One region of the Deinococcus deserti VCD115 genome, then DNA from elsewhere that is predicted to be linked to it. Evidence: riboswitches for the same ligand, from Rfam matches in the RefSeq annotation. Region 1 holds a riboswitch; the other holds the start of a gene.

What was found. Region 1 has a riboswitch for thiamine pyrophosphate ahead of DEIDE_RS09140 (thiamine ABC transporter substrate-binding protein). Riboswitches for the same ligand answer to the same signal wherever they lie in the genome.
Region 2: it holds a riboswitch for thiamine pyrophosphate, as region 1 does, so the genes downstream of both, thiC (phosphomethylpyrimidine synthase ThiC) here and DEIDE_RS09140 (thiamine ABC transporter substrate-binding protein) in region 1, are expected to answer to the same signal.

The regions. Positions count from the first base shown of each region.
Region 1 is NC_012526.1:1,923,620-1,927,887, reverse strand. It holds gene DEIDE_RS09145 (phospholipase D-like domain-containing protein) at 1-1,170, opposite strand, end outside; gene DEIDE_RS09140 (thiamine ABC transporter substrate-binding protein) at 1,294-2,322, opposite strand; TPP riboswitch at 2,371-2,467, opposite strand; gene DEIDE_RS09135 (CynX/NimT family MFS transporter) at 2,524-3,708, shown strand; gene DEIDE_RS09130 (NUDIX domain-containing protein) at 3,705-4,133, shown strand; gene DEIDE_RS09125 (MarR family winged helix-turn-helix transcriptional regulator) at 4,185-4,268, shown strand, end outside.
Region 2 is NC_012526.1:512,837-517,104, forward strand. It holds gene DEIDE_RS02550 (aldo/keto reductase) at 1-642, opposite strand, end outside; gene DEIDE_RS02555 (hypothetical protein) at 793-987, shown strand; gene DEIDE_RS02560 (hypothetical protein) at 998-1,324, opposite strand; TPP riboswitch at 1,443-1,573, shown strand; gene thiC (phosphomethylpyrimidine synthase ThiC) at 1,796-3,637, shown strand; gene thiE (thiamine phosphate synthase) at 3,634-4,268, shown strand, end outside.

The sequences.
Region 1 (4,268 bases):
GCCCTCCGGGTAGCGTTCCGGCTGAGCCTGCACCCGGGAGTACAACTGCTGGACGGCCTGAGCCAGCACCCTTCCCGGCTCCTGCCGGGGGTTGTTGTCCCATTCCATTACGGCCAGCAGGACTTCCCGCCGGGCCGAAGCGATCTGTGCAGCCAGCCCGTCATAGCCGCCGTTTGGGGTCGGCTGCCCGGCCGCAAAGGCCGGGAGAGGGCCAGGCACATGCAGGAAGCCCAGAAAGGCGTTGCCACACGAAAAGTCGGGCCGGCCACCTGAGGTGGTGACCTGCCAGGCAGCGCGTTCCAGCGGATCGGTGGGTGGTGGGCATCCGGGTCCCATCCGCTGAGGTACGGCCAGTGGTACCGGGTTTGTGGGCCGTGAGTGGGCAAAAGCCACCACGTCGCTGGCCAGGCCCCACACCCCCAGCGTGGCGACTCCGAGGCCAGCCAGGGTCAGTTTGAGCTGACGGCCGCTGGCCCAGTCGCGTGGGGCATCCACCGCGTCGTTGATTCCGCGTGCGATCAGCAGGTCGCCGATCACCTGTGAGGTCACCACAAAGGCGGCGAGCACCGTCAGCAGCGCCGAACCGCCTCCAGAGAGGGCATCGGGAATGCCAACCGCTCCCAGCAGCGCCCCCGCCCCAAGCCCCACCCCGCCGAAGCCCAGCAGCCCTCCCAGGGCGGGCCGCCAGGCCTGCGAGGCACGCACCGTCAGCAGGCCCAGCACCCCGCCGCTGAGACCCCCGTAGACTGCGCCCAGCAAGCCGAGCCCCAGGGTGACCTGCGCGAACCCCAGGGTCCGTCCCAGGGCTCCCTCCTGATAGGCGCCGGCCAGGGCCAGCAGCCCGCCCACCGGCAGAACCAGCAGCCCCGCTGTACTTCCTGCCGCAATTGCCGAGCGCCACCGTGCCCGCGACTGGGTCAGACCAAGGCGCGCAAGCGGCAGACCTCGAGTGGACAGGGCACCCGCCAGGGCAAAGCCCACGATGACGCTCAGTACCGCGCTGAACGTGCCGACCACGGCCCGCACATACGGCTGATCGGCGGGTACCAGGGCCAGCACCAGCGTCACGGCGACACGTGCCAGCACCACACCGGCCAGGAGGCCGGCCAGCGCCGACCACGCCAGGCGGCGGATGGTCAGTCGGGGACGTTCGGTCGGCAGCAGGCGCATCGCGGCACCCAGGATAGGGGTGAACGGGGCCCTGTCATATGAATCTGAGGAAAAGGCGGGTCCTCAGCGCGGCGCCACTTTCAGCAGCCTCAGCAAAAATGGTGGTCGGGTTCCTGATTTTTCTCAGCGTGCCCGCAGGACCTGGGTGATCCAGGCGTCCACGAGTCTCTGGGGATTGGCGGTGACGCTCGGGGCGACCGCCTTCACGTCCGGCTGCTGCGCAAAGCGGTACACCGGGTCGAGCTTTGTGCCGCTCACAGCCGGATAGACCCACATGCGGGTAGGGATGTCGGCCTGCACCGGGGCGCTGAGCATAAAGTCCACGAACTTCCGGGCCAGCGCAGCCTGCTTCGTGCCTTTCAGGATGCCCACCCCTTCGATCTGCAGGTAGGTGCTGCCCGGCAGGAACAGGTTGGCGGTCGGGCTCTGGGCTGGCAGCTTTTTGGGGTCAAAGCCGTCGGCGTAGAACACTTCTGCGGCAGGACTGCTCGCGTAGCTCAGCACAATGGGATATTTTCCGCCGTTGCGGCTGAATTCCTTGTAGTAGGAGTCGCTCCAGCCACGGGTCACTTTCATGCCGCCGGCGCGCGCAGCTTTCCACCAGGCCCACGCTCCCGCTTCGCCGTAGTGGTTGACGGTGGCCAGCAGAAATGCCAGGCCAGGGCTGCTTGTCGCCGGGCTGCTCACCACGGTCAGGCGGGCGTACTCGGGCTTTTTAAGATCATCCAGGGATTCCGGTAGCGCCAGACCTGCTTTCTGGAAGTAGGCGCGGTCGTAGTTCAGGGCCACATAGCCGTAATCCACGGGATTCAGCAGGCCGGCGTCGTCCAGCCGGTAACGTGCCGCCACGGCCGACTGGGCCGGCGACTTGTAAGCTTCCAGAATTCCTGCGGTTCTGGCGCGGGCCAGGAGGCTGTTGTCCAGGCCGTAGACCACGTCGGCCACCGGCGCGCGCCGGGTCAGGATCAGGCGGCTGAGCAGTTCGCCAGCGTCGCCCCCCTTTACAAAGCGTACGCGCGCCTTGTTGGCAGCTTCAAACTGGGCGATCAGCTTTTTGTCCACGGAGAAACTGTCGTGGGTAATGACGGTCAGGGTGCTCTGGGCGCTCGCGGCACCCAGCATCAGCAGGGCAGAACACAGAATCTTACGCATAAAAAGTCCCCTCGCGTCACGAGAGGGGAGGCGCAGGTCAGGGCAGGTGCCGTGGCCTGGTCACACTCCCTCCGCCGGTATGATCCGGTTCAGGTTCCAAGGGTTTATCTCAGTCCTGCTCTTCAGGACACCCCCGGTGACGCACCCACGAGCATACCGCAGGCGTAGGCTGCGTAGTATGCCGCGACTCCTGGTGGCCTCTTGAGCCTCCGCACCCCTGCCCCACCTTTCCTGCTGATCCTGGGCATTGTGCTTGTGGCCTTCAACCTGCGTCCGGTGGTCGCGGGGTTCGGTCCGCTGCTGGCGCCGATCCAGCAGGATCTGGAAGTCAGTGCGGCCACCGTCAGCCTGCTGACCACCATACCGCTGCTGTGCTGGGGGGCGCTGGCCCTGGTGGCCCCGGCACTGGCACGTGCCCGCAGTGCCGAAGTGGTCATCCTGGGCTGCCTGGCCCTGATCGCCGTGGGCGCCGCCCTGCGCGCCGGACCCACCCTGCCGTGGATTCTGGCCGGAACCCTGCTGGTGGGCGCCGGCATTGCTGTGGTGAACGTGCTGCTTCCCAGCCTGATCAGGCGGGACTTTCCCGGGCGTCTGGGCCTCATGACCGGCATCTACACCACGGCGGTCGTGGGTGGGGCCACCGTGGCTTCTGCCGTGGCGGTGCCGTTGCAGGACGCACTGGGAGGCTCCTGGCGGCTGGCGCTGGGAGTATGGGCAGTTCTGGCTGTCCTGGGGGCGCTGTCCTGGTGGCCGGCAGTGCGTGGACGGCCTGTCCGCAGCGGTCTGCCGCCCGTCGCATCCGGGCGGGTCTGGACCAACCCGGCCGCGCTGCCTCTGACGCTGTACATGGGCACGCAGTCACTGGTGTTTTTTACCTGGCTGACCTGGCTGCCCAGGATTCTGCTGGACCGTGGCGTAAGCAGCGCTGAGGCTGGCGCGCTGCTTTCACTGGGCAATCTGGTGCAGTTGCCCTTCACTCTGGCTGTTCCCGTCCTGGCCGCCCGTCTCCCTTCGGCCCGGCCGCTGATCGTGGCCCTGAGCGCCGTCCTGGCAACCGGGCTGATTGGTCTGCTGCTGCTCCCACAGGCCCCCAACGTGCTGTGGGTGCTGCTGCTGGGGGCAGGTTCAGGCAGTGCGTTTCCGTTGGCCCTGTACCTGATCGCCCGGCGAGCCCGTGACACGGCCGAGGCTCCCCGGCTCTCAGCTGTCGCCCAGGGCTGCGGCTACCTGCTAGCGGCTACCGGCCCTTTTCTGTTTGGAGCAGTTCATGACTTTACTGGAGGCTGGACCCCACCGTTGATCCTGTTGCTGGTGTTGACCGGACTGGTCCTGGCCAGCGGGTGGTGGGCCAGTGAGGAGCCTGACCGGCGTCCGGAGGCCGCATGAGTTTTGTTCTGGTTGCGTGGCTCGTGGTTCAGGACCCGGTCGGACGCGTGCTGCTCGGGCGCCGGTCAGGCGTCACCTATGCAGAAGGACTGTGGGGCCTGCCCGGCGGGCGGGTTGAGCGCGGCGAAGCGCTCGCTCAGGCCGCAGTCCGGGAGGCGGCAGAGGAAGTGGGGCTCCGTGTCGATCCTGGTCAGCTTGAGCCGCTGGGCGCTGCACGCTATGACCTGGGTGAGGCGCATGGCGTGGACTTTCTGTTCTTGACCCGCACCTGGGAAGGGGAGCCTGCGCCACTCGAAAACACTTCAGAGGTCGGCTGGTTTCATCCCGGCGCTCTGCCGCCTGAGAGCCTGCCGTGGCTCGCAGATGTCCTCGACACGCACCTCAGGCGCGGCGTCTGGCTTTGTGAACACCTGAAGCAGCCATAGAGAGCCGGATCACGTGATGATGTCTTTCCATATGGAATAATTCCACTTGGAATGAATAGTCCTGAGCCGTCTTCTTCAGCCGAGACCGACGAGCTGTACACGCTGGTCCGCACGGTGCTGCGTCTGTCCCGGCGG
Region 2 (4,268 bases), 1.4 Mb from region 1:
CGCTTCAGCCAGGGCCGGGCCAGCTGAGGGTTCCAGCAGATTCCAGGTGGCCTGCACCACGCTCAGCGGGTTCAAACCCTCTACCTGCAGGGCCATCGCGCGGCGCAGCGTGTCGGCCTGCCGGGGGCCGCTTGTGCTCAGGCCCACCCGGACGCCCGCTGCATCCAGTTCGGCCAGCCGCGCCAGCACAGCCTGGTCCTCCAGTACCCCAGTGTCGAGCGTAGCCGAGTGAATCAGGTAGACCTCCGGCCGGCGGCCCAGGGCCTCCAGAGTTTCGGGCCACTGACGCTGCAGGGTGTTCAGGCTGTGGTCCTTGACCTCATGGGTATCGGCATCGGTGCGCCAGCCAGCTACGTAGGTGTACCCCCACTTGCTGCCCACCACAGCCGAGTGTTCGCGGTCGCGCAGCCACTCACCCAGGAACGCCTCGGCCAGTCCGTAACTGCGTGCGGCGTCGAAATACCGCATGCCCGCAGCCCAGGCAGCGTCGAGCATGCAGAAAGTCCGCTGACGCATGGCCTCTATATCCTTGGCCGCCCCCAGATCCTGACCGTGCCCAAGATTGATGTAACCGGGGCGGCCCAGGGCAGCAAGTCCCAATCCCAGACGGGGAGCGTCAGCAGGTAGCAGGGTGTTGCGCATAAGCCAGTATGGCCTGCCTACCTGGCTGTGCCACGCGCGATCACGTCTAGATTTCTGCCGGCCACGTCAGAATTCCGACAGGAGGTGTGTGAATAATTAGGTCACTTAAAGAAACCCTTCATGTTCTAGTGACGGGTCCAGGGAGAGTGTATGGACGAATCAGGCAAATCTCTAAAAGCCACTTCTTTTGATCCCGCCGATCTGATTCGTGACGAAAACGGCGAGCTGTACCACCTGCCTACTCTACGGGCTCTGTATGCGGCTGGCCGTCTGGCGCAGGGAAGCGCCGGTTTTGTTCTGCTTATGCAGCACGCCGCGCTTCATCGTCCTCGTCTGATTGCCTGAATCGGGGAGGTTATGGGCACCGGACTCTGAAACAGAGTCCGGTGCCGCGTTTATTGCCAGGATCAAAGGCTGAGCGCAGGCTGGTCCGTGCGGCTCCTCGGAGCTCGGCAGTCACCGCGGGGTTCAGAGCCAGTTCCAGTTGCCCGGCCAGTTCAACGGTCCACTTCACCGCTTCCGCATAGGCAGGGTGCAGTTCGTCTATACCGGCGGTGAGTCGTGCATACCGGGCGAGAAGCTCTGGCGGCAGGCGCTGTTCAGCCAGCCGGGCAGGGCTGAGCCAGTAGGTGGTCTGACCGGCGTTCAGGCCAGCCGCAGCAGACTGCCCTGTACCCACCACAGCAACTCATGAGCGCGCACCCGCTTGCTAGCGCATTTATTTATCACCCCGAAGCGAGGAAACGAGGGCCGTACCCGCTTTCGGGCTTGACCCGGCCCGGCGGGAGTGGCACACTCGGAAGCGTCACCAGGGGTGCCCACGTCTAGGCTTTAGCAGCCGAAAGCGGGGCTGAGAGGGCCTTTTTTACGGCCTAACCCTAGGAACCTGATCTGGTTCATACCAGCGGAGGGAGAGTGACAGGTGCGGAAACGATGGATACCGCCCTCCTCCGAAGTTGCTTTGGGGGAGGGTGATTTTTTGGATCAGCAGACAAGGCGGGCCCCTGGGTTTTTTGGCGACCAGGTGCGGGCTGCCCCTGATGCGTTGAGCTGACATCCGAGTGAACTTGTCTGAACGGGCCGCCTCCGGGCGCGCCACCCGTGTCCTTGCCCTTTGGCCCGCGTGCCGCCGCACCGGCCCCCTGGAGGTCCCATGTCCGCACCTGTATCCCCCCCAGCTTTAACCACCACGCCCTTTCCAAACAGCGAAAAGCAGTACCTGAGCGGGTCTTTGCATCCACAGGTTCGTGTTCCCATGCGTGCTGTTCACCAGTCCGCCACCCTGGAAATGGTGGGTGGGCTGAGCCGCAGGACCCCAAATCCGGCGGTGCTGGTGCCCGACACCAGCGGCCCCTATACCGACCCGGCGGTGAGCATTGATCCTCGCCGGGGCCTTCCGCACGCCCGGCCGTGGCTGGCCGCGGACGCGCGGCTGGAAGTTCAGACCGAGCGCCTCTCGGCCCGCCTGGACGGCACGGGGCCGCTTCCGTTTCCGGCAATTCCAATGCCCCGACGCGCCCGGCAGGGGCAGAGCATCACTCAGATGCAGGCCGCGCAGCGTGGGGAGATCACTCCGGAAATGGAGTTCGTGGCCCTGCGCGAGAACCTGCGCCAGACCGAGGCTTTCAACCTGAACCACCAGCACCCGGGCGAAAGCTTCGGCGCGGCCATTCCCCGTGTGATCACGCCTGAGTTCGTGCGCTCTGAAGTCGCGCGCGGACGTGCGGTGATTCCCGCCAACGTCAACCACCCTGAACTGGAGCCCACCATCATCGGCCGCAACTTCCGGGTCAAGGTCAACGCCAACCTGGGGACCAGCATCGTGACCAGCAGCATCGAGGAAGAGGTCGAGAAGATGGTCTGGGCCACCCGCTGGGGCGCCGACACGGTCATGGACCTTTCCACCGGAAAATACATCCACCAGACGCGCGAGTGGATCGTGCGGGGCAGCCCTGTTCCCATCGGCACCGTGCCGATCTATCAGGCGCTGGAGAAGGTGGGTGGCGTGGCTGAGGACCTGACCTGGGAGGTGTACCGCGACACGCTGATCGAGCAGGCCGAGCAGGGCGTGGATTACTTCACGGTGCATGCGGGTGTGCGGCTGGCACACATTCCACTTTCGGCGCGGCGGCGCACCGGCATCGTGTCGCGTGGCGGCAGCATCCTGGCCAAGTGGTGTCTGGCACACCACCGCGAGAACTTCCTCTACACGCACTTCGCCGAGATCTGCGAGATCATGGCTTCCTACGACGTCACCTTCAGCCTGGGGGACGGTCTGCGCCCGGGAAGCATCGAGGACGCCAACGACGCCGCGCAGTTCGCTGAGCTGGAAACCCTGGGGGAACTGACCCGGGTGGCCTGGGAGCACGGGGTCCAGACCATGATCGAAGGTCCTGGCCACGTCCCCATGCAGCTGATCCGCGAGAACATGACCCGTCAGCTGGAAGTGTGCCAGGAAGCGCCCTTCTACACGCTGGGGCCGTTGACCACCGATATCGCGCCGGGCTACGACCACATCACCAGCGCCATCGGCGCGGCGCAGATCGCGTGGTACGGCACGGCCATGCTGTGCTACGTCACGCCCAAGGAACACCTGGGCCTGCCCGACCGCCAGGACGTGCGCGACGGTGTGATCGCCTACCGGATCGCTGCGCACGCCGCCGATCTTGCCAAGGGACACCCCGGCGCCCAGGCACGCGACAACGCGCTCTCGCAGGCGCGCTTCGAGTTCCGCTGGGAAGACCAGTTCAATCTGGCACTCGACCCGGAAAAGGCCCGTGAGCTGCACGACGAGAGCCTCCCGGCCGACGCGGCCAAAACGGCTCATTTCTGCTCGATGTGTGGCCCACACTTCTGCTCCATGAAACTCAGCCATGACCTGCGCGCCGGCGACATTCTGGCTGGTCTGGAAGAAAAAGCGCGCGAGTTCCGTGAAGGTGGCTCGGAGATCTACCTGGACCGTCCTGCCGGAGAGCCCGAAGAGGTCACCGCATGACCCGCCCGCTGGGCCGGCTGTATCTGGTCGCCACGCCCCGACCAGGGCAATCCGAGGATGACTTTGTGGCGCGGGTGGAAGCGGCGCTCGACGGCGGCGTGGATACGCTGCAGCTGCGTTGCAAGGCGGACTCTCCGGCGTATGGCGAGGCGCGCGCAGTTATCCGGTTGGCCGGTCGGCTGCGTGACCTGGCGCACGCACGGGGGGTGCCGCTGTTTATGAACGACCGCGTGGACATCGCGGCTGCCAGCGGTGCGGACGGTGTTCACCTGGGTCAGGAGGATCTGCCTCTGAGCTGGGCGCGCGCGCTGGCGCCAGGGGTGCAGGTGGGCCTGAGTACCCACGCTCCGGCGCAGGCGGCGGCGGCTGTCGCGCAGCGACCGGCTTACTTTGCCGTTGGTCCCGTCCACACCACGCCGACCAAGCCCGGACGTGAGGCGACTGGCCTGGAGTATGTCAGACACGTGGCGGCGACCCACGGGGAAGCGCAAACCGGAATTCCCTGGTATGCCATCGGAGGTGTGGATCTGGGCAACGTACAGGACGTGCTTGCTGCAGGGGCCACCCGCATTGCGGTGGTCCGCGCTGTGCTCGACGCCCCTGACCCGGCCAGGGCGGCCGCTGCGTTGTG